Linked DNA regions of Oleidesulfovibrio alaskensis DSM 16109. Each later gene encodes a partner of the first gene's protein in a complex. Links are inferred from orthologs where the notes say so. Each region holds a gene or a part of one and is shown in the gene's direction. Other genes may lie near its edges. The genes, in order: H586_RS0103555, pnp and rny.

Region 1 (10,658 bases):
TTCGTCGGTTCTGGTACGGCGTTTGCGTTTACGCTTGCCGCGGGTGGTCCGGCGTGATGTACCGTCGGCGCTCTTTACCTGACTTTTACGGCGTTCGGCCTGCTTGGCCGTCTTGTCATCAGCGGCAGGCTCGGAAGGTGCCGCAGACGCTGCGTCAGCAGGCTGCGGGGCAACGGCAGCCTGAGGAGCTTCAGCCGTCTGAACAGGCGCAGCAGGCTCACCCGCCGGGGCAGCTTCTTCCGGTGCGGGACGTGCCGCCTTTTCAGGCTGCGGCTGCTTCTGCGGCTGGGGAGCATCCGGCCTGTGCGGATTGATCTCACGCCAGTCATCAAGCGAAATTTCTGCTTCTTCGCCCCCCTCACGCAGCACAGTTACACTGTTGCGGAACATGTTGGCCCGCAACACTTTTGCTCCGCCTTCATCAGTCTGGTATTTTTTACCAAGCTTGGGGCAACGGCGGTGAAAATCTTCATAGTTTTCCTGCTCATAGCTCAGGCAGCACAACAGGCGTCCGCAAATGCCCGAAATTTTGGCAGGATTAAGAAAAAGATTCTGTTCTTTCGCCATCTTGATGGTGACAGGTGCAAACTTGCGCAGAAAGCGACGGCAGCAGCAGACCATACCGCAGTTGCCCACCGCACCGATCATCTGGGTTTCATGGCGTACGCCTATCTGCCGCAGCTCGATACGGGTGCGATAGTTTTTAACCAGTTCCTTGACCAGTTCACGAAAGTCTATGCGTGTGGGAGCTGTAAAATAAAAAACTATCTTGCTGCGGTCGAAAAAGACCTCCACATCCACAAGCTTCATATCCAGCCCGAGGCTGCGTATGCATTCGTTGCAATATGCCGCGGCTTCACGCTCCAGTCCGGCATTTTCTTCCGCCGCGCTCAGATCTTCTGAACCTGCCAACCTTTCCACCGGCTTCAATTCGGTGGTTTCGGCATCTTCGGGCAGGTCATCGCGCAGCGTTACCACCTCGCCCAGTCCTTCGCCCTGCTCGGTGCTGACAACAACATTGTCTCCGGGCTGCAGCTCAAGACCGGCGCGGTTAAAATAATATATCTGTCCGTATTCACGGAACTTAACGCCAACAATACTGCTCATTGAAAAAATATCCTTTGCAGCGGGCGTGCCCGCCGCCTGCGGTGCGCATGACAGGCGTTTTCACACGCCTTTTTATTTACTGTACGAAATAACCTCCTCTTTTCCGCTTTTATGAGCAAGCTGTCAATAAAGCCATTCTGTGGTTGTCAGCAGGACGATTGTGCATTATTTAACTAGCTCCGGAATAAAAATAAGTCCGGCATGTTTCCGGACGAAGACCGCTCTGAAAGGAGAACGTTCATGCTGACCAGAACCGAAGCGCTGGAGTTGCTTCGCGGTCCGGGTCCCGAGCCGCACCTTGTGCACCACGCCCTCCAGTCCGAAGCTGTCATGCGCAATGTCGCACAGCGTAAAGGCGAAGACGCAGACCTGTGGGGCCTGGTCGGACTGCTGCATGACATCGATTTTCCTCTGACCAAAGACACCCCCCAACGCCATGGCCTGGTGGCTATGGATCTGCTGGCAGAAAAACTGCCCGAATCTGCTCTGGCCGCCATACGCGCCCACAATTCAGAATGTACCGGCCATGCGCCGCAGTCCGCACTGGACTGGGCCCTGCGCTGCAGCGAAAGCGTGACCGGCCTGGTGGCCACAAACGCGCTGGTACGCCCTCAGGGTATGCAGGGCATGACACCCAAGAGCCTTAAAAAGAAAATGAAGGACAAGGCGTTTGCCGCCAGTGTCAACAGAGACAGAATACGGGAATGTGAGCAGATTGGCCTGGAGCTTGGTGATTTTCTGCAGATCGCCATTGACGCAATCAGCCCCATCGCAGCCGAAGTCGGCCTTGCCAAAGCGGGCTAGCCCAAAGGATTCGCCATGAAACTATCATTCGTTATCGTAACCCGAAACGTCAACAAGTACATCGGAAGCTGCCTCGAATCTGTTTTCGGCGCACTGGCCGACGTGTCTGCTCTGGGCGCGGAAGCCGAGATTTTTGTTGTGGATAACGCCTCTGCCGACGGCACCGCCCGCAGCGCCCGCAATGCCGGCAGCGCCGTCACTGTTATTGAAAACACCACGGACACAGGATTTGCAGCAGCAGCCAACAAAGCTCTGCGGCAAGCCACCGGTGATCTGGTATTTTTTCTTGATCCGCGTACGGAAGTACTGCCCGGCTCTCTGCGCCGCATTCTTGACCACATGGAAACACACACCGACTGTGCCATTGCCGGCGGCAAAGTGGTGGACAAAAAAGAACTCACCGTCCGCGGTGCCCGCCGTTTGCCCGGTTTTCTGACAAAATTCACCGAAGCTTTCGGCCTTGCCGCCATGGCTCCCGCCACATGCCTTAATCATGCTGCCTATGGTGGCAGACGCATGGAGCAACCCGCAGAAGTTCAAAGCGTGCCTTTCAGCTTTGCCTGCGTACGCATGGAAGCCTTCCGCTGTCTCGGCCCGCTGGACGAACGCTTTTTCGGAGGATTTGCAGATACTGATTTCTGCCGCCGCGTGCACAAAGCGCTTAATCCCGCAAGAAAAACAGCATATGTGCCTCAGGCCAGAGTCCGCCTGCTGGACGGTTTTGCCATGAAACAGGAAGTGCACGATTTTGATCTGTACGGCACGGAAGTCGTGCGCCACCGCGTGCGCAGCGAAATGATGTACGTATGGAAAAACTACTGCATTCTCACCTCTGCAGCCAATACGTTGCTTGATCTTGCAGCCCACTCTCTGCGTTTCTGTGTCAACATTCTGCCTGTGGTGGGAGACTGCACAAAAAGCCGCCATAATGCAGTGGTTATTAAAGAAACCGCACTGGCCATGATAGACACCCAGCTGGGAACACAGTATCCTGCCACTCCGTGGGAATAGCCGGTTCTCTCCCGTTTTACAAAAAGGCCGGAAGCGTTCCGGCCTTTTTTATGCGCCTGTCCGTAACAAAAAATACAGGCAGAAAGGGGCAAATCCCGCTATCGTCATGTGAGGCATCTGGAAAAGCAAACAACCATGTGATACTTTTGCCTTTGTTCATCAGCCAACCTGTATTCAGGAGGAAGCATGACTGCCACCCGTTTTGAAAGCGGTTCCATAGTTCTGGACACCACCATCCCCAATCTGGGACCGGCCAAAATTCCGTCGCCTCTGTCATACTGCCGCTTTGCCAACGAAGAGCAGGGACTCAGTCTGTTTCTTGATCACGATCAGGTTGAAGAACTGGGCGATGAAGTAGTTCCGCTCACATTCGAGCCTGCCGGCCCCCGCCGTCATGTCTACTTTGACACTTCCAAAACCAAATGCGCCATTGTCACCTCCGGCGGGCTGTGCCCCGGCATCAATGATGTCATCCGCGCCATAGTGATGGAAGCGTACCACAACTACCGCGTTCCCGCAGTGCTGGGCATCAAGTACGGGCTTGAAGGGTTCATTCCCCGCTACGGCCATGACGTGGTGGAACTGACGCCCGCCCTTGTGGGCGACATACACCAGTTCGGCGGCACCATTCTGGGTTCTTCGCGCGGGCCGCAGTCGCCGGAAGAAATAGTGGACGCTCTGGAGCGGATGAACGTCAATATTCTTTTTATGATTGGGGGCGACGGCACCATGAAGGCCGTCAGATCCATAACCGGCGAGATCAATCAGCGCAGGCTGAAAATCAGCGTGATAGGCATTCCCAAAACCATCGACAATGATATCAATTTCATCAGCCAGTCATTCGGGTTTGAAACCGCTGTGGACAAAGCCACCGAGGCTATTCAGTGCGCACACACCGAAGCTGTGGGCGCCATGAACGGCATAGGACTGGTCAAACTCATGGGGCGCGAATCGGGCTTCATTGCCGCGCAGGCGACATTGTCGCTCAAAGAAGTGAATTTTGTTCTGGTACCGGAGACTCCTTTCACCCTGCACGGTGAAGACGGTCTGCTCAATGCACTGGCCCAGCGGCTGCGCGAACGCAGCCATGCCGTCATCGTGGTGGCAGAAGGTGCCGGCCAGCATCTGCTTTCGGGTTCGCATGACACCGACGCCAGCGGCAACCCTATTCTGGGCGACATTGCAACTCTGCTGCGCACGGAAATCAAATCACACTTTGACAAACTGGGCATACCGCACACGCTTAAATACATAGACCCCAGTTATATCATCAGATCAGTCCCTGCCAATGCCAACGACAGGGTATACTGCGGTTTTCTGGGCCAAAACGCCGTACACGCCGGCATGGCCGGTAAAACAGGCATGGTTGTGGCAAAACTGATGGACAGGTATATTCATCTTCCGCTGGACCTTGTGACCAGCAAGCGGCGCAAACTCAATATCATCTCCGACTTCTGGCGTGCGGTGCTCGAATCAACAGGTCAGAGCCATCTGGCCGGTATGGTTCCGCCCGAAGCCAGAAGCTGCCCCAGAGCGTAACATGCTGCAACAGATAAAGGCGTCTGCCGGTTCCGGCAAAACGTACCGGCTTACCGGTGAATTTCTTGACCGGCTGCGCGCCGCGTCCGAAGAGTCTTCCGCCGCCTGTGCATTAGCCCCTGCGGGCGCGGCTTACTGCTGGCCTGAAATACTGGCCGTCACCTTCACCAACAAGGCCGCCACGGAAATGCAGGAACGCATTATCCGTACCCTAAAGGAACGGGCTCTGGGCATGGGCGCCAGCGGCCCCGCGGCTGACTGGCCGGCGTCCGGAGCGCGCCGCTGGGTGAACACCATGCTGCGGCGGTATTCTTCGCTCAATGTGCGCACCATAGACAGCCTGCTGCATATGCTTGTACGGCTGTGTGCTCTAGAGCTCGGCCTGCCGCCGGACTTCGAGCCGGTCTTTGACGAAGAGGAAATTTTCACCCCGCTGTACGAACGCATGCTCGAACAGGCCCGCAGCGGCTCTCATCAGCTCCGGCAACAGCTGGTGGATGCTTCGGAGTCGCTGCTGTATCACGCCGACATGCAGGGCTTTATGGCGGGCAACTCCCTGCGCGAAAGGCTGCTTCACCTTATGCGGTACCGCCTGCGCCATCCCGAGGAAGAAATGCCTTGCGTCGACGCCGCAGAGCTGAAGGCCCGCATGGCGGAACATATGCATGCACTGCAGGCATCCGCAGGTTTTCTTCTGCAGGGCATTGAACGCGAAAAACTGGCAGCCAGTGCGCACTATGTCAATTTTCTCAAAAAACTGCCGCCTCTCGGCAGTCTTTCCGTCGTTCCCGAATCAAAAATGGGAACCAAGCCGGATATTGACGACTGCCTGAACAAAAAATCAAAGGGAACCGCATCTGCAGACATGCGCCGTGCCCATGATGAACTGACCAGAGCGTACGGCTGGCTGAGCAGGGAAGGCAAACTGATGCGCCGCGCCCTGCAGCAGGCGCCGTTCATCACCCTTATCAACCTGCTTACAGAACAGGCCCAGAGCATGCTCAAGCAGGAAGGGCTGGTACCCAACGCGCTCTGGCCCGCTTATGCCCGCACCGTGCTGTCCGGCGAGGCCGGCGCGTCCGAAGCGTTCTGCCGCATGGGCACCCGCCTTACGCATCTGCTGGTGGACGAATTTCAGGATACCAGCCGGGATCAGTGGCAGGCCATCATGCCGCTGGCCACGGAATGTCTGGCCAAGGGGGGCAGCGTCACTTACGTGGGCGACGTAAAGCAGGCCATTTACAGCTGGCGCGGCGGCGATTCCGACCTGTTTGACGGCGCTCTGGAAGAACCGGAACTGCGGGCCATATGCCCCTCTCCGCGCCAGCTGCTCCTGCCGTTCAACTGGCGGAGCAGCGAAATTGTGGTGACCACCAACAACCGGCTGTTCGAGCCCCTCGGTTCCGGCCAATCAGCACTGGCTGCCGCACGCGCCATCTGCGATGACGACGCTCCCGAAGAAGTTATCCAAGAAGCAGCGTCACGCATTCTGCGCTCCTTTACCGGCACCGCCCAGCAGGTGCCGGAACACAGACAAGGCTCGGGCGGTCTGGTACGGCTGTACGACCTGTACGCCGATTCTTCGGAAGATCTGTATGAAAGTGTGAAGGAAGAACTGCACAGACTTATCACTGAAGAACTTTCCGGACGCCGCCAGTGGCGCGACATTGCCGTACTGGTCCGCTCAAACCCTGAAGCCGGACGGGTGGCCGAATGGCTTGTGGAATGGGATATTCCCATCATCACCGAAAACAGTCTGCGGCTTGCCGACCACCCGCTGATCACGCAGACCGTGGCATTTTTGCGTTTTCTCGACTACCCGCTGGATGAACTGGCGCTGTGCGAAGTGCTCTGCGGATGCGAACTGTTCGGCGGAGCAGGCGGACTCGCTCGTGCCAGCCTTGACGGGCAGCTTGCAACGCGCGGTGACAGGCCGCTCATCACATGGCTGCGGGAAACTTACCCCGACATATGGAAAACATGGTTTGCCCCGTTTTATACTCAGGCAGGCCTGATGAGCGCGTATGATACGGTGCAGGAACTTTTCAACCGGTTCATGGTCTGCCGCCGCCACCCTGCGGATACCGTGTTCATCCGCAGGTTTCTGGAAATAGTCCACGCTGCGGATGCCAGAGGACTGCGCTCGTTGTCCACATTTCTGGAATACTGGCAGCAACACGGCACGGAAGAAAAAGTGCCCATGCCCGATAATCTTGATGCGGTGCGCATCATGACCATGCATAAATCCAAAGGCCTTGAATTTCCGGTGGTCATCATCCCATTTCATCATCACACGCTGCAAAACGACAACACGCCGGTGCGCACCACTGTGGACGGGCAGGACGTCATGGTTGCAGCCTGTGCCGAACTGGGTGCGCAGTGGTACGCCGCACGGGCACGTGACGCATGTGAGCAACTTAATCTGCTGTATGTGGCGTGGACCCGTCCCGTGGATGAACTGCATGCCTTTCTCGGCTGCACCTCCCGCAACGAAAATAAAGCACCTATGCTATCCGCTCTGCGTGTCATGCTGGGAGAAGATTACCCCGCACGGGGCGAAACGGTGCAATGGGGCGAAACACCGCACGCACAGGCTGCAGGCAGCAGCCCCGCCGGCACAACCGCCGATGCCGTGCAGCAGCCATGCGCTGGCTCCGCCCCATGTTCCGCCCCTGCGGAACCGGCAGCGGCGCTGCAGAGCTGGATGCCCATGGACTGGTTGCCCACGCTCAAGATTTTCCGCAATCCGCTTGAAGATGTGGTTTTTGACGAACGCAGACGGGGAGAACTGGCGCACAGCTGCATGGAGTCACTCAAGCTGACAGGTGACACGGAAAGCGATATCCGCAGAGCTGTCAGCCATGCGCTGGAAAAATGCCCTTTTCCTGTACCGGACAAAGAAAGCACCGCGCAGGAACTGCATGGCATGCTGCGCTGGGCTGCCTCTCTGCCTGACATGCCCCGCTGGCTTGCGCACGGACAACCGGAACAAAGCGTCATGGACGCCGACGGTGCTTTGCACCGTGTGGACCTGCTGGTGGATGACGGGCACACCCGTACCGTTGTGGAATACAAAACCGGAGCACAATCTGCCGCCCACAGGCAGCAGGTATCGCGCTATCTCAACCTGCTGCGGCAGATTTCCCCCGTGCCTGCGGCAGGCGTCATCATCTATCTGGATCTGCAGCAAACAGTCACGGTATAACCACGGAAGCAACCCCCATGACTTTTTCTGACCGGACAATTCCCCCTGTGGCCATTATACCGTGGCAGAACGACTTTCTTCAGGCACTGCTGCGCTATGTGACGGAACATACCGATGGTGAAACCGGACGTGCGGTCATTGTGTTCCCGCACAGCAGACCCCGCAGATATCTGCTTGATCTGTTCCGTACATCACCTGACATCCCGAGGCCCTGCCTTATTCCCCAGATACTCCCCGTCAGCGAGTTTCTGTCCGCCGTCAGCACGGCCGGCAGCACGGCACAGCCCCGTACCATTGAGCTGCTCGACCGAGTGGGGCTGCTGCTTGAATGTGTGCGGGAACTGGGAATAGGTGAACAGCCCCCCTCTGCCGGGGAAATGCCTGCCAGTGCAACATTTACTCCTCGCGGTCCGCTGAGCGCTCTGCCCCTGACCGACGCAAGGCGCTTCTTCCCCTGGGGCATGCGTCTGGCGGCACTGCTGGAAGACTTTTACAATCAGGGTCTGGAGCCTGACGACTATCACTACATGGAAGGCGATGTGGTGGACTTTGCTGCCCGCCTGCTGGAACAGCTGGGCAGCATACACCGGCTGTATACCGGCCGTCTTGATGCAGAAAACTGGACAACACCGGGATACGATGCATTCAGGGCCGCACATGCTGCTGACAGCCTTCCCGCCATGTTCGCCGGAAAAATAATATTTATAGCAGGATTTTACGGACTGACCGGTGTGGAAAAAAAGGTATTCACCACGCTGCGTTCTGCCTGCGGGGCGCATATGGTGCTGCATACAGACCCTGCCCTTGCCGCAAAAAAACCCGTTCACTGGTCTTGCAAAGAGCATGAATCGCTGCTGGAACAATGGCAGGCCGGAACAGTTCTGCTGGAAGAGCCTGAAGACCGGCACGCAACCATCGAATACCATGAAGGCTTTGACCTGCATTCACAGCTTGACGCCCTGCAGAAAAAACTGACGCAGACCGACTCGCTGGAGCAGTCCGCCGTCGTGTTGCCCGACTCCGGCATGCTTATGCCGCTGCTGCATCATCTGCCGCGCAAAGACGTCAACATCTCCATGGGCTATCCTCTGGGCAAGTCTCCGCTGGCCCAGCTGCTGGATACCATCATGGATCTGCAGGAGGGGCGTACTCCCTCCGGCTACCCATGGCGCAGAATAATAGACCTCATCCGGCACCCGTATCTCAAGATGCTGTCGCTGCACAACGCGCGGCCCCTGCAGCAGGTTTTCCGTCATATGGAGCGCTCCGTACGTCAGGGGGCGCGCCATACCGACCCGCGGAACCTGCAAATAGAATACCTTGCGGAGGCAGACGCAACCGGTGCCGGTACGGCCGCCGTGGATGACGAAGCTCTTGCCGCGCTGGTCTCGCGTATCTTCGACCTTACACTCACACGCTGGGAACGCGTATCCACTCCGCAGCAGCTTGCCGGCGTGCTGGCAGATATGTGCACGCTGCTGCTGGAACAAGGCGCCGATATGTGGAAACGCTTTCCCGTCGATGCCGAATGCATGTACCGCCTGATGCACAGGGTCATTCCGGCCCTGAGAGAAAGTACCGTCCGCGATGCAGAACTTGATTCCGGCCTGCTGTACACCATACTGCGCGAAGTGATGAACGCGGAACGGGTGCCTTTCGAGGCGGAACCGCTCACCGGACTTCAGGTTATGGGCATGCTGGAGGCCCGCCTGTTGCGCTTCCGGCGCGTCTATGTGCTGGACGCCACCGAAAACAACCTGCCCGGAGTGCCTGCCAACGATCCGCTGCTGCCCGAAAATCTGCGGGGACTGCTGGGGCTGCCCGACATCCGCCACAGAGAACGGGTTTCGGCCTATAACTTTTTCCGCCTGATCAAAGGCGCCCGCGAAGTAACCCTGTTGTATCAGGCTGGCACAACACAATCAGGGTTGTTCGACGAAAAAAAACAGCGCAGCCGCTTTCTTGAAGAGCTCATATGGCAGGACGAACAGCGCACAGGCCGCCTGCTGCAGGCAGGTACACCGCCTCTGCATGCCGTTTCCTACTCCATTCCGGCCATCAGTCTGCATGATGCCGTTATACCGCGCTCGGCCGCCATAGACGACAGAATACGCGAACTCCTCGCCCGTCCCGTTTCAGCAACCATGCTCGACAGCTACCTACGTTGTCCCGTGAGCTTTTTTTATGAGCGCCTGTGCCGCATCGCTCCTGCTGAGCAGGTTAACGAAGGCGATGACCATCTGGGCGTGGGAGACCTGATGCACGCGGTGCTGCAGGAGTTTTTCACCCCGTATGCAGGACAAGAAATCACACGCGGACAACTGGATGCCAAAGCCCTTACCGGCCTGTTTCATCAGCGGCTGCATTCAAGCGGCCTGCAGGACACTTTGCCTTATGACTCCTACTGCATGCTCAGTGTTGCCGGTCCGGAACGCCTGACCCGTTTCTTGAATAACCAGCCGGAAACAACACGCATTCTGAAGCTGGAAGAGGCACTGGAGGCAAAAGTCGAAGCCGGAGGCAGCACGTACTGGATTGCCGGAAGGCTGGACAGGGTGGACGAACGCAACGGCTGCGACATAGTGCTGGATTACAAGACAGGCACAGCACGCAAACCCGCACAGGAGGTATGGAAAAGTGAAGACCTGTGGGAAAAAATCGCACGCTGGCATCCGGCAGCCGAAGACGACCCCCTGCCCCTTCTTTCCGATGCTCTGCGCAGTATCCAGCTGCCTTTCTATCTTTATCTGTATGCAACCGCCTGCGGCAGGCCTGCCGGCAATGCCGGCTGGATAGCCCTGCGTGACAGCGGCAAGGAAGAAATGCTCTTTACCGCCGCCGGGCGAGACGAAGTGCAACATGCAGCGGCCCACCAGATTCCCGCCATAATCGGCTTTCTTCTGCAACACATGACCACATCCTCCTGTTTTCGCCCGCGACGCGGAAAACATTGTGACTGGTGCTTTTACGCCAATCTGTGTACATTTCGCCT
Region 2 (10,656 bases), on another replicon or contig:
GCAAACGCAGAGTTGCCTCCAGCCTGAAAGCCAAGGTCCGCGCCAAGTTCAACGTATCCATTGCAGAAATTGCCAATCAGGATTCGCTTACACGTCTTTCGCTGGCCGTGGTCACCGTAAGCAACAGCGAAAAGCACCTGCAGAGCAGACTTACCAAGTGCCTGAGCATGATGGAAGCAGCCTGCCCCGAAGAAATGACCTACAGCGATATGGAATTTTTCGGCGCCGAGTAGCGCCAAAGGAACACCGCCATGCGGGAAAGCACAAACCACGGCATGCCCGCGGCACGCATTGCCGAAATACTGCGCCGCGAAGACGACTTTCTCATTGCCAGTCATTATAATCCGGACGGAGACGCCATAGGTTCCATGGCCGCTCTTGCGCACATGCTGCGCCGCATGGGCAAACAGGTCATGCTGTACAACGAGTCCGGCGTGCCGGACCAGTTCGGCTGGCTGGATATGGGCGCCCCCTGCGTCACCGCGCTGGACGAGATAGACAGCTTTGCTCCGCGCCGGCTTGTGGTGCTCGACTGCGGCGATGACCGCCGCCCGGGTCAGGAAATCCGTTCACTGCTTTCTTCTGTTCCCAGCATCAACATTGATCATCACTTGGGCAATCCCCAGTTCGCCGATGTGAACTGGGTTGATTCTTCCTGCGCCGCCACCGGCGAGATGGTCGCGCTTATCGGCCGTGAGCTGGGCGCAGTGCCCGACGGCCCCGTGGGCGAAGCTCTCTACCTTGCGCTGGTATCCGATACCGGTTCGTTCAGCTATGGCAACACCACGGCGCAGGTGCTTGAAATTGCAGCCGACATCCTGCGCTGCGGGCTTGATCTCGGCGATTTCGGACCGAAAATGCAGAACAACTGGAGCCTGAACCGCATGCAGCTGTGGGGCAGACTGATGGGTGCCGTGCGCCTGAGTGCAGACGGACGCATTGCGGCGCTGGGCATCAGCTCCGCCGTGCTGGAAGAAACCGGCACCACCATCGCCGATGCCGAAGGAATTATAAATTACATGCGCCGCATCCGTGGTGTACAGGTGGCCGTCACCGTGCGCGAACACGGTCCCGGACGTTCCAAAGCCAGCCTGCGTTCCAACGGCACGGCCGATGTACAGCGGGTTGCCGCCGGCTTCGGCGGAGGCGGGCACCGCAATGCCGCCGGTGCCGAACTGGACATGCCGCTGGAATCCGCCGTGCAGGAAATACTTTCATCCGTCTCGCGCAATCTTGCACTGGACGCCGAGGGCGCTTAACTGTATGGCTGATTCGAAACTTGCACAGCAGCACGGGGTACTGGTACTTAACAAACCCAAAGGCCCCACATCGGCTCACTGCATCGCCAGAATCAAACGGCTGGGGCAGAAAAAAATAGGCCACGCCGGCACGCTGGACCCCATGGCTCAGGGCGTGCTGCTGGTGCTGCTGGGCCAGTGCACCAAGATTTCCGGCTATCTGATGGAAGGCGGAGAAAAAATATACTCCGGCACGCTGGAACTGGGACGCACCACAGACACGTGGGACGACGAAGGCGAAACACTTTCCACAGCAGACTGGACGCACGTAACCGAAGAGGACGTGGTCCGCGCTGTCGACTTGTGGACAGGTTCGTCGGAACAGCAGGTTCCGGCATATTCCGCGGCCAAGCACAAGGGGCAGCCCCTGTACAAGCTGGCACGCGAAGGTAAGGAAACGCCTGTCAAAACAAGGCGTATAGAAATTTCACAGGCGGAAACGCTCGCTGTTGAGCTGCCGTTTGTGCGCTTCCGGGTTCATTGCAGTTCGGGCACCTATATACGATCCCTGGCCCACAGCTTGGGGAACCGTCTAGGGTGCGGCGCTGTGCTGACCGAACTCATCCGGGAGTACAGCCACCCGTTCTCGCTGGACGAAGCCCATGATCTGGACGACGTTCTGGCAGAACCGGCGGAACTTGCCGGCAGGGTCATACCGCTGGACAAGGCATTGCCGCACTGGCCCAAGCTGCGCCTGAGCGCAGCTGACGAAGCCCGTGTGAAAAACGGCATGCCCCATCCGTATGATCCGGCAGAAATGGCCAGCATGCCTTTTACCGAAGGTATCAGAGCCGTACTGCTCGACCCGGCCGGTGACCCGCTGGCTCTGGCGGAAACAGCCTACAGAAATCAGGTGCCCGTCTGGACGGTTCTGCGGGGGCTGTGGAATACATAATATGTTACTCGGAGGTAACTTGCTGTGGTAATGACTCCTGAAAAGAAGATGTCCATCATTGAAGAATACGGTCAGCACGAAGGCGATACCGGTTCTCCCGAAGTGCAGGTGGCCCTGCTTACTGCACGTATCGAATACCTGACTGAACACTTCAAGTCCCACAAACAGGACTATCACTCCCGTACCGGCCTGCTCAAGCTGGTCGGGCAGCGCCGCAACATGCTGAAGTACCTTGCTAAAAAGGACGTTCAGCGTTACCGCGCTCTCATTCAGAAGCTGGGCCTCAGAAAGTAGGTTCACACGGGGAACCCCGACAGGGGTTCCCCTGCTTTGTACACCCCGGCGGCACAGCCGCCCAACGCAAGTGAAAGGGGGGTCCGGGAAGAACGCCCTGTCAGGGCATGGCCTTCTCCCCGGAATCCCCTTCACGAGAAAAGGATTCTTACGTTATGGAAAATCTCTTCGGCGCCAAGCGCCTCACCGCCACCGTGGGCGGTAAAGAAATCATCATGGAAACCGGGCGACTGGCCAATCAGGCCGACGGCGCGGTATGGATTCAGTGCGGCGGCACCGTTGTGCTGTGCACCGTGTGCACGCAGCCTCTGGAACGCGAAATCAGCTTCTTTCCGCTGGTTGTTGACTACACCGAAAAGATGTACGCGGCAGGCCGCATTCCCGGCAGCTTTTTCCGCCGCGAAATAGGCCGCCCCAGCGAGCGCGAAACTCTTGTTTCCCGCCTCATCGACCGTCCCTTGCGTCCGCTGTTCCCCAAGGGTTTCACCAACGAAGTCCAGATTCTGGCCAATGTCATTTCCGCCGATCAGGAAAATGACTCCGACGTGCTGGCGCTGTGCGGTTCCTCCGCCGCCGTCATGCTGTCCAGTGTCCCCTTTGAAGCTCCCGTGGCCGGTGCCCGCGTCTGCCGCATCGACGGCGAATTTGTGCTTAACCCCACCATCACCGAAGCGGCAAAGGCCGACCTCAACCTTGTTGTGGCCGCCAACCGCGACGCTCTGGTCATGGTTGAGGGCGAAGCCGACTTCGTGCCCGAAGAAGTGATTGCGCAGGCCCTGGAATGGGCGCACCGCGAAGTGCAGCCCATCATCGACATGCAGGAAAAGCTGCGCGAACTGGCAGGCAAGGCCAAAATCGAGTTCGTGGCTCCTGAAGAAGACACTGAATTGAAGGAAAAGGCCGAAGCTCTTGCCACCGCAGATCTGGCAGCCGCACTGCAGGTCAGGGAAAAAATGGCCCGCAAGGAAGCCAAAAAGGCCGTAAAGGAAAAAGTGAAGGCCGCCCTGCTGCAGGACCCCGCCTTTGCCGAAACTCCCGAACGCCTTGCCGCTCTGGGCGATATTCTGAGCAGCCTTGAAAAACGCATCGTGCGCCAGCGCATACTCAAAGAAGGCCTGCGCATCGACGGCCGCGACACCAAAACCGTGCGCCCCATCATCATCGAAGCAGGTGCCCTGCCCCGCGCACACGGTTCGGCTATTTTCTCGCGCGGCGAGACCAAAAGCCTTGTGGTGACCACTCTTGGCAGCACCACCGACGAACAGCGCATGGACTCCCTTACCGGTGACGTAACCAAGCGCTTCATGCTGCATTACAACTTCCCGCCCTATTCGGTGGGTGAAGTGAAGCCCGTGCGCGTTTCCCGCCGCGAAATCGGTCACGGTGCGCTGGCAGAACGCGCTCTGCGCCCCGTACTGCCCTCGCCCGACAGCTTCCCCTTCACACTGCGCGTGGTTTCCGAAACCATGGAATCCAACGGCTCGTCCTCCATGGCCGCAGTATGCGGCGGCAGCCTTTCGCTGATGGACGCCGGTGTGCCCGTCAAGGCTCCGGTGGCCGGCATTGCCATGGGTCTCATCAAGGAAGATGACCAGTTCATCGTTCTTACCGACATTCTGGGTGATGAAGACGCTCTGGGCGATATGGACTTCAAAATCGCCGGCACCGCAGAAGGCGTCACCGCCGTGCAGATGGACATCAAAATCGACGGCCTGCCCGCCGAAGTGATGGGCCGCGCACTGGCTCAGGCCCGCGAAGCGCGTCTGCACATTCTGAATGAAATGGCCAAGGTGCTGCCCGAGCCGCGTCAGGCGCTTTCCAAATACGCTCCCCAGCTGAGCGTGGTGGAAGTGAACCCCGAAATCATCCGCGTGATCATCGGCCCCGGCGGCAAAAACATCAAAGCCATCACCTCGGCCACGGGTGCATCCATCGACATCGAGGACAGCGGCAGAATCTCCATTTTTGCCCCCACCAAAGAGTCCATGGATATGGCCCGCGAAATGGTCATGTACTACGACCAGCGCCCCGAACTGGGTAAAAACTACACCGCAAAAGTCCGCAAGATCATGGAGATCGGCGCCATTGTGGAAATTCTGCCCAATTGTGAAGCGCTGATTCACATCTCGCAGCTGGACACCTCGCGCGTGGAAAAAACCGAGGATGTTGTGCAGCTGGGACAGGACGTGGAAGTCAAGGTCATCGAGATCAATGACGGACGCGTACGCGCCTCGCGCAAGGCAGTCATGCTGGAAGCGCAGGGCGTGGAATGGGATCCGGCCGACACCGCACGCCCCCCGCGCAAACCCCGCGACCGTGACGACCGCGGAGACCGCGGCGGACGCGGCGACCGTGGTGACCGCGGCGGACGCAACGGACGCGGCGGCGATCGTCGCGACCGTCGCTAACAGCGGCAGCGCACTGCAATAACAGGGCGCGGAGTGTATGCTCCGCGCCTTTTTCGTGCAGCCCGCGCTGCAATCTGTCTCAACATACCGCACCGGTCCGTCTGCACGTCCCGTTCGCGTCTCACAGACCACCCGCCGAGCGGAAGTTCTTTTTTTTCAGATTAATGGCACGCCGGACACCGGCTTTCGGCCATATGCGAAAGCCCGCAGAAGATGCAGACGCCGCGGTGACACGGTCTTATACATTGACACCGCGGCTCTTTTGAATAACATCACGGCTCTGGATTATAATTGATTCTCCGAAAGGCGCAGGCAGATGTGCGGAAGCCACATCTAGGGGGGGGCCCCGATGCCAGCCGGCGAAAGTCAGCCTTGCGAGGTTTGGAGATGGATAGACATACTGCCGCACACGACTCCGTACCGGATGTCATTGCCCCGCTGCAACAGGCCCATGAGAAAGCCATGCAGCGCATACGCAAGGAACACGAACGTTCCGCCCGCCGCCGTCAACGCGCCGAACAGCGCCTTGAAGATAAATTTCAGGCTCTGCGCAGGCGGCTGGATGCCTGCCCCGACCCTGCAGCTGCCGCTCCGCAGCCCCGCAGATCGTTAACAACCGGCATTCTGACCACTATCCGCAGCCTGCTGCTGTAAGGGTGCAGCAAGCCTGCGGCCGTAGGTCTGCCATAGCGGCTTGCAGGGTCATGGCCCGGCGGGCTGCCCCGCAACGACAGCCCCATCTATCACCGCAGGCGTTTTTTCCGCTGCATGGCCACGGCGTTCCGGCACATCTTGCCGAACTTCCGGGCCTTGTCCCTTTTTTCCGCCACGCTCAGCGCATTGTGCTGCTGCTCCGCCCTTATTTTGCGGTAGTTTTCAAGCCTGCGCAGTTCCAGCTCGCCGCTGAGCACCGCAGCCTGAACAGCACAACCGGACTCATGGTCGTGGGTGCAGTCATTGAAACGGCACCCCGCGGCCAGCTGCTCGATATCGTCAAATGCCGATGCCAGTCCCTGTCCGACATCGGCAAGCTGCAGCTCGCGGATGCCCGGAGTATCAATGAGAACAGCTCCGGAAGGCAGCATATGCAGACTGCGTCCGGTGGTAGTGTGGCGCCCTCTGGCATCGTGTTCCCGTATGGCACCTGTGGACTGGATATGCTCTCCCTGCAGGGTGTTGACCAGCGTAGACTTGCCCACACCCGACGACCCTGCAAGCGCCAGAGTCTGCCCTTTGCCGCACCAGTTTTCCAGAACGGCCGCAGAACCGGCATCCAGAGCATTGAGCACGCACACGTCCAGATCCTGCCTGATGGCTTTTGCCCGCCCGATGAATTCATCCGCATCAGCAACCAGATCAGCCTTGGTAATAACAAGAACCGGTGTCACCCCCGATCCCATGGCAAGTGTAAGATACCGTTCTATGCGCGAAGGATTGAAATCATCGTTGCATGAAGTAACTATGAACAGTGTATCTATGTTGGCTGCCAGCGCCTGAATTTTTGCCTCGCGCCCCGCCGCTCTGCGGTGCAGAAAGCTTTTACGCTCCAGCAGGCGCACCGGCTGGCTTGTCCGGCGGTCCAGCAGCAGCCAGTCGCCCACTGTGGGCACGTCTTCCGGCCCGCCGGTGTACCAGCTGCCCGGCACAGCCGCCTGAACCGGACCGTTTTCCGTCACAAGACCCAGTATATGACGATTCAGCCCCGCCACGCGCGCGGGCAGAGCCTCCTCCCACTCTTCAATACTCAGCTGCTGCTGAAAAAAAGGCCCCCAGCCCAGACGGGCGAGATCGCATTGCGCCTGCATCATATCCATAAATCACCAGTAAACTGCTTTGTTAAACGCTTCAACACAGTATGATCTGCCGGCAACAGGCCGGATGCCGGTACCGGCAAGAGACTGTCCAAGCCAGCCTTCAGGGTAGGTCAGTTTCAGCGGAGCACGGACAACATCTTCGCTCACCGGTCTGAAACCGGTTTTGCCGTAAAAATCAGGATCGCCGTATGTGAAAACCAGCTCCACCCCGTGCTCCTTCAATTTTTCAAGGCCGCTTTTTATCAGCATCTGCCCTGTGCCTTTTCCCTGACAGCCGGTAAGAACAGCTACAGGAGCCATCAGGAATGCCACGGGGCCGTCTGTCAATGTCAGACGGGTAAAAATGATACACCCGACAACTTCACCGTCTTCAGTTGCGGTGACGCAGTAAATATCTTCTTCCGCCGTAGTCGTCAGCAGGTCATGCACCAGCCCGCCTATCACCTGTCCTTCCGCTTCACCTTCCGAATCTGCAAACGTACGGGTGAAAAGATTGATTATGGCCTCGTTGCTTCCGGTGCGATGCACGGTAATATCCATCAGAACCACCCTGTTGTATAGCGGTTACGGCCGATCAGGACCGTCCGCACGATTTGGCCGCTCGCTGCGAAAACCAAAAACCAACTCAATCATCATGCGTTGATGTCCGGACATACGTGCGGCTAAATGTCCGGCCAGCTATCCGGCCAGTCATCCGGCCCGTATCAGGCCCATATCAGGCCAGACGTGCGACCAGATGTCCGGACATACGTGACGGCAGACATGCAGCCACATTATAAAACGGTACAACGCGGCCGCACCGCATCCGGCGGGTGCCGCCCCTCTGAGCAGATACGGAAGCTGATACAGCAGCGGCAGCGCCGTCATCAGCGGTCCCCCGCACATTCCCGCAGCTTCCCTGTGCCGAATCTACACAGTAAAGCGGCAGGCAGGTCAAGCCCCGACCGCACGGGCAGACACACCACCACGCGCGGCACAGGCAGAACGGGCTGCGGAGTTTCGCCCCGCAGCCCGTGGTCATATCATGCTCTCACTGTTTTTCATGCAGGATCATTCCGGGTCTTTCTGCGCAGCACACGCTTATCGCCTATACGCATGGTCACGCGTTCCCTGTCAAAATATTCCAGCAGCGGAATGACGTACTTGCGGGACAGGCCCGTAAGCTCGCGGAATTCATTGGGGCCGATATCTTCATTGGCCGTAAACCATTTTTCCAGCATGGCCTTCAGCTGCTCCATGGCACCGGCATCGTAGAACAACCCGTCCTTCACACGTATCAGCACCCCTTCGTCCAGCATCAGCTTGAACACACCGGCGGCTTCTTTATACGTCAGCCCCAGCGGGTCCAGCACATCCTTCACATTGGGCGGAGCCGTGGCCCCCTGACGATAGGCCGCCGCCAGAGTCTCGCGCAGCCCCTGCTGATCGGCCGCCAGCGACACGGTATGCCCCGGCAGCCGCACCAGGTCCTGCTCGGCCACCAGCCTGCCGGTGCGGACAAGCCTTTCGGTGATAAAGTGTACCAGTCTGGGATGCAGCCCCCGGCCCCAGCCGGAAGCCAGTTCTCCGCGCACCAGCCCCTGCCGCAGCGGTTCGCGGCGATGATACGCCTCCAGATAGTCCACACACGAAGAGGAAAGACGCTCCACCGCACCACCGGAAACATACCGCCGGTCTTCTTTATCAAAAACAAAAGCCTGCTGTGAACTGCCCAGTTTGACCAGCGTCTTTTCAAGCCGTTTCGATTCCATGTCCGTCAGCACACGCAGCAGGCTGAAACTGCAACCGGCGTCTCCGGCCAGTTCCAGATGAATGGCAATGCGCCGTTCGCTGTCGGCATCATTCAGCTCTTCCAGCAGCGCCAGCTTTTCGTCAAACCGTGCATCGCGGCGGCGCAGCATGGCAGATGCCGGATTCAGCACCACGCCCCCGGCCACTGTCCGCAGCGGAGAAAACGAACGGACGACGCACCTGTCGCCGAACACGGCGGCCACCGGTTCGGGAAAACGCACCTGACAGATACAGGTATCGCCCGGCATGAGGCGGTCTCTGTCCGGAAAATACAGACGCGCCAGCAGTTCGCGTGAACCATGGTGAAAGTGCACTTCTGTTCTGTTCTTCAGCGGAGTGGAGGCAGAAGAAAGACAGGTCATGCGCACGTCCCATACCTCGGAAGGATGCAGCGTGTCCGGCAGCGCCAGTACATCGCCCCGGCGGATATCATCCACGTCCAGACCCGACAGGTTCACTGCCGTACGCCTGCCCGCGGGGGCAACCTCCACCGTGGCACCGTGGCTCTGCAACCCGCGCACCTTGGTACGCCTGCCGCCGGGTATCAGCTCTATCTCGTCTCCGAGAGTCACGGAACCGGAAATCATGGTACCGGTAACCACCGTACCGTGGCCGCGCATGGTAAACACCCTGTCGACGGGCAGCCGGAAAAGGTCGGAACGCCGTTCGGGACGCAGTTCTTTTTCCATCTGCGCCAGATGCCCGCGCAGTGCATCCATTCCGGTACCGGCAGCGGCGGAAACAAGAAAAACCGGAGCCCCCTCCAGAAAACTCCCCTCCAGAAACTCCGCCACATCCTCCTGCACCAGCCCCAGCCACTCTTCGTCCACCATATCCACTTTGGTCAGTGCCACCAGCCCGGTGCGTATGCCCAGCAGCGAACAGATTTCAAGATGCTCCCGCGTCTGGGGCATCACCCCTTCATCCGCGGCAATGACCAGCATGACAAAATCTATGCCCGATGCTCCGGCCACCATGTTTTTGACAAATTTTTCGTGCCCCGGAACGTCGACAATACTCAGGCGTCTGTCATCCGGCAGGTCAAGAAACGCAAACCCCAGTTCAATGGTTATGCCGCGCCGTTTCTCTTCTCCCAGCCTGTCACAGTCTATACCCGTCAGCGCCCTGACCAGCGTTGTCTTGCCATGATCGATATGTCCAGCCGTACCCATGACTACAGGCATGCATTCCTCCTGCTATGCGTCTGTGCCGCTTGATGAAACGGCCTTTACGGTTGTATGAGAAATTCGGGCCGGTAACAACCGCTGGTTGCCCGGCAATATCATGGCGCCACTTGCACCCGCGGGCTAGAGTAAAAAAAACAGGAAGCACACATGCCTGAGTCCACAGCGCGTCCTCACTTTGCGGCGGCGCGGCACATGATGGGCATTGCTGCGCTATTTGCGGCAATGCTGACCGTTTTTGCGGCGTTCGCCCCGCAGCCCGCGGCCGCGGCCGGTTCGCTGGTTTTTGCGCGGGCCAGCGATGCCGTGACTCTGGACCCGGCGCGCGCACCGGACCTTGAATCCACCAAGGTCATCGCCAACATATACGAAGGGCTGGTCACCGTGGCAGAAAGCGGCACGGAAATAGTGCCTGCGCTGGCCCGTTCGTGGGAAAGCTCCGCCGACGGTACCCGCTGGACATTCCACCTGCGGCACGGGGTCGTGTTTCACGACGGCACGCCGCTTACCGCACAGGCCGTTGTGCAGTCGTTCATGCGGCAGATCGATCCGGAACATTCTGATTTCGCCGGAGATTCCGGCGTGTCACGGTTCACGTTCCGCCACATCACCGCCGTCAGCGCCCCCGACGACCACACCGTGCTCATAACGCTGGATGCGCCGTTCCCGCCTTTTCTGCACAATATGTCCATGGCCACCGCTTCGGTCATCAGTCCTGCCGGCGGTGATATTCCCGCCGGTACAGGGCCTTTCCGTCTGCATACGTGGGAAAAAGGCAGAAGAATAGTGCTGAAGGCCCACACGGAATACTGGCGGGGCGCCCCTCAGCTGGATACCGTGGTGCTGGAGGTCATACCCAAAGCATCGGACAGGCTTACCGCACTTAACGTCGGCGCCATTGATGCCTTTGACGGAGTGACCAGTGACATAGCCCGCCATGCATCAGCTCAAAGCTCCATACAGCTTTCCAGC
Region 3 (3,197 bases), on another replicon or contig:
TTATCCGTTCTGGGACTTGAAGTGTCCTTCAAAGCCGAAGCCGATCCGCAACGGGTCGAACAGGCGCGCCAGCTCGTTGAAGAGCGTTACAATAAACTGAAATTCCACGGGAAGCAGCTTAGCAAGGAAAAACTCCTGACTTTTCTGGTTCTGGGACTGGCAGACGATTTGCTGCAATCAAACCATCAGCACCAAGAGTTTGACAAACGGCTTGCGGCGCTGCTGGCAAAGATAGATGAGCATAACCAGCCCCCCGCGGGCGATGATGACGAGAGTTTACCCTGGAGTGTGCGTGATTGACCGGCTGTTGCTGACCTCACAAGCATAAAAAAGGATGCCGGAATGGCGGTTCTGTGTGCATGCCCGCTTGGCGGGAAGCCTGAAGTGCCGCCTCAGACGTCCACCTGGGCAACCAGGTCCTGCAATAGCAGGCACACGGCTCTCCGGGGCCTCATATACCCTTGCGTCACCCCGCCTCCGTCCGGCGTGTTCTCTTGTCTGTAGCAAAGAACCGCCGGCAGTAAAGCAACCTTTCCTGCTTGCCCGCTTCCCTTTATGGAACCGGCCGGTCAGCGTGACCGCCGTCGGGATTCATTCAACCGGGTCAACGCACCCGATGACAATAAAAGGGAGTCGAGGCATGGGCCTTATAGAAATAGTACTCCTCCTCGTCGGCATGGCAGTCGGGGCAGCCACAGGCTTCATACTGCACAAAATAGTCAGCGCCAAACGTCTGCAGGACGCCCGCGAACTGGCCGACCGCATTATCGAGGAGGCACGCAAAGAGGCACAGGCGCACAAAAAGGAAGTGCTCATCCAGGGGCAGGATGAACTCTTTAACCAGAAACGTGAACTCGAACGCGAATTTAAAGAACGCGAACACGAACTGAAAATCCGTGAACGCAGGCTGCAGGAACAGACCGAACGGCTTGAAGAAAAACTGGAAAAGCTGGCCCAGAAAGAACACGATGCTCTTTCTGTGGAAAAAGAACTGAACAGGCGCGAACGCACTCTGGGGCTTAAGGAAGAGGAACTGACCCAGAAAATTGCGGAGCAGGATAAAAAACTTCAGGAAATATCCGGTCTGACATCTGAAGAAGCCAAGGCGCGCATTTTCAGCGAAGTGGAGGCAAGAACCCGCCACGAAGCCGGAAAGATGATCCGCGTCATAGAAACAGAAGCCAAGGAGACCGCTTCGCGCAGTGCCCAGAAAATTCTGGCCACAGCTGTTCAGCGGTATGCCGGCGACTTTGTCAACGAACAGACCGTTACCGCAGTCTCGCTGCCCAGCGAAGACATGAAAGGCCGCATCATAGGCCGCGAAGGACGCAACATCCGTGCGCTGGAAGCAGCCACCGGCGTTGATCTGATCATTGACGACACTCCGGAAACGGTCATCCTTTCCGCCTACAGCCCTCTGCGCAGGCAGATTGCCAAAATGGCGCTGGAAAGGCTGATCAGCGACGGACGTATCCACCCCGCACGCATTGAAGACATTGTACGCAAGTGTGAGCAGGAGCTGGAAGTGCAGCTGCGCGAAGTGGGCGAACAGGCTACCTTTGACGTGGGTGTGCACGGCATACATCCCGAAATCATCAAACTGCTGGGGCAGCTCAAATACCGCACCAGCTTTTCGCAGAATGTGCTTCAGCACTCCATGGAAGTCGCATCACTGTGCGGCATTATGGCTGCAGAACTGGGCATGGACGAAAAACGCGCCAAGCGCGCGGGGCTGCTGCACGACATCGGCAAAGCAGTGGACCACGATGTGGAAGGTCCGCATGCCGTCATCGGAGCCGATCTGGCAAAGAAATACGGCGAATCCAAGGACATTATCCACGCCATAGCAGCCCACCACGAAGATGTGCCGCCCAAAAGCGCTCTGGCTGTGCTGGTGCAGGCCGCAGACAGCCTTTCCGGTGCACGCCCCGGTGCGCGCAAGGAATTGCTGGAAAATTACGTGAAGCGGCTTGAAGACCTTGAAGGTATAGCCAACGGCATGGAAGGGGTTTCCAAAGCCTACGCCATTCAGGCAGGCCGCGAAATCCGCGTTCTTGTCAATTCCGATGAAGTTGACGACGACACAACATACATGCTGTGCAAAGACATCTCGGAAAAAATCGAGAAAAACCTCACCTATCCCGGCCAGATCCGCGTTACCGTCATCCGGGAACGCCGCGCCGTGGGTGTGGCCAAATAGCAGCCGGAACAACCGCTCTGCATACAAAACGCCCGCATCTGCCGATGCGGGCGTTTTTACTTTTCTCCGCCGGTAATTTTGCCGGTGCCTGCCGCAGGGCTGTTCTCAGGCAGTCAGCATCCGGCGCGCCGCCTGATACGGCGGTACAATCTTACAGATCTGGCTATCCGTCTGAACGCATGCGCAAAATAATACCCCGCTCCAGCGCCAGAGCACGCAGTTCGGCAGCGGAATGTACCCCTAGCTTCTGCATCAGGTTGGAACGGTGCTTTTCCACCGTCTTCACGCTGACCACCAGCATTTCGGCGATTTCACGGTTTTTATAGCCTTCGGCCACCAGCTGAAAAATTTCCTGTTCGCGTGGTGTCAGCGTTTCCCAGCTGGACGAGACAGACTGCCCTCTGGCGTCGTTCAGGTATCCTTTGACCACAGCGTCGGAAACGCCCGGACTCAGATAAATCTTGCCGCCCAGCACAGACTCCACAGCCAGAATAAACTCGTCGTTGCTGGCATCTTTCAAGACATACCCGTCTGCTCCGGCGGCAAGCGCCGCATAAACATACTCGCCGGCACCGTGCACGGTCAGCACCAGCACCCGTACCTCGGGGTGGCGCTTTTTTATCAGACGAGTAGCCTGCACACCGTCCATACGAGGCATGGAAATATCCATCAGCACAAGATCGGGCTGGTTTCTGTCACACAGGTCAACCGCCATCTGTCCGTCACTGGCTTCTCCGGTGACTATAAGATGCGGTACAGACTGCAGCAGCGACTTCAGCCCCTCGCGCAGAAGGGTGTGGTCTTCGGCAATGATCAGTGAATATCCTTCCCCCATAATTCCGTAACCCCCTGTTCGAAGGTGGCTCCCTACCCCCCCGGCAACTTAATAACAATCACAACCCATTTATAATAATAAAAAAAATGCCGGCCATGAAAAATATACCAGTTATAACCCCTACCATAAAAATACTATTGTTTCCAACGCAAAAATACAGTC

What was found.
Region 2: H586_RS0103555 (region 1) and pnp share a complex: the UniProt entries of both Bacillus subtilis proteins name them as parts of the possible RNA degradosome complex. The link is inferred for Oleidesulfovibrio alaskensis DSM 16109 from one-to-one orthologs.
Region 3: H586_RS0103555 (region 1) and rny share a complex: the UniProt entries of both Bacillus subtilis proteins name them as parts of the possible RNA degradosome complex. The link is inferred for Oleidesulfovibrio alaskensis DSM 16109 from one-to-one orthologs.

Annotation. Positions count from the first base shown.
Region 1 is NZ_AXWQ01000005.1:162,473-173,130, forward strand. The notes cover bases 2,323-5,284. They hold H586_RS0103555 (ATP-dependent 6-phosphofructokinase), read left to right. Parts: upstream 2,323-3,108; coding sequence 3,109-4,461; downstream 4,462-5,284. Other genes in these bases: H586_RS0103545 (glycosyltransferase), read left to right, coding at 2,323-2,922; H586_RS0103560 (UvrD-helicase domain-containing protein), read left to right, coding at 4,463-5,284. Also shown: H586_RS0103535 (PSP1 domain-containing protein), read right to left, coding at 1-1,107; H586_RS0103540 (HD domain-containing protein), read left to right, coding at 1,348-1,911; more of H586_RS0103545, read left to right, coding at 1,927-2,322; more of H586_RS0103560, read left to right, coding at 5,285-7,666; H586_RS18030 (PD-(D/E)XK nuclease family protein), read left to right, coding at 7,684-10,658. UniProt on the Bacillus subtilis protein: Catalyzes the phosphorylation of D-fructose 6-phosphate to fructose 1,6-bisphosphate by ATP, the first committing step of glycolysis.
Region 2 is NZ_KI519494.1:388,535-399,190, reverse strand. What follows is about bases 2,309-5,268. They hold pnp (polyribonucleotide nucleotidyltransferase), read left to right. Parts: upstream 2,309-2,642; coding sequence 2,643-4,895; downstream 4,896-5,268. Other genes in these bases: rpsO (30S ribosomal protein S15), read left to right, coding at 2,309-2,487. Also shown: H586_RS0113840 (DUF503 domain-containing protein), read left to right, coding at 1-233; H586_RS0113835 (DHH family phosphoesterase), read left to right, coding at 252-1,259; tRNA pseudouridine(55) synthase TruB, read left to right, coding at 1,264-2,193; more of rpsO, read left to right, coding at 2,218-2,308; H586_RS0113815 (hypothetical protein), read left to right, coding at 5,283-5,549; rsgA (ribosome small subunit-dependent GTPase A), read right to left, coding at 5,639-6,703; H586_RS0113805 (GNAT family N-acetyltransferase), read right to left, coding at 6,713-7,249; selB (selenocysteine-specific translation elongation factor), read right to left, coding at 7,750-9,684; H586_RS19360 (ABC transporter substrate-binding protein), read left to right, coding at 9,835-10,656. UniProt on the Bacillus subtilis protein: Involved in mRNA degradation. Catalyzes the phosphorolysis of single-stranded polyribonucleotides processively in the 3'- to 5'-direction. Necessary for competence development in Bacillus subtilis.
Region 3 is NZ_AXWQ01000006.1:83,855-87,051, forward strand. What follows is about bases 1-2,920. They hold rny (ribonuclease Y), read left to right. Parts: upstream 1-640; coding sequence 641-2,200; downstream 2,201-2,920. Other genes in these bases: H586_RS0105445 (response regulator), read right to left, coding at 2,364-2,920. Also shown: more of H586_RS0105445, read right to left, coding at 2,921-3,035. UniProt on the Bacillus subtilis protein: Endoribonuclease that initiates mRNA decay. Initiates the decay of all SAM-dependent riboswitches, such as yitJ riboswitch. Involved in processing of the gapA operon mRNA, it cleaves between cggR and gapA.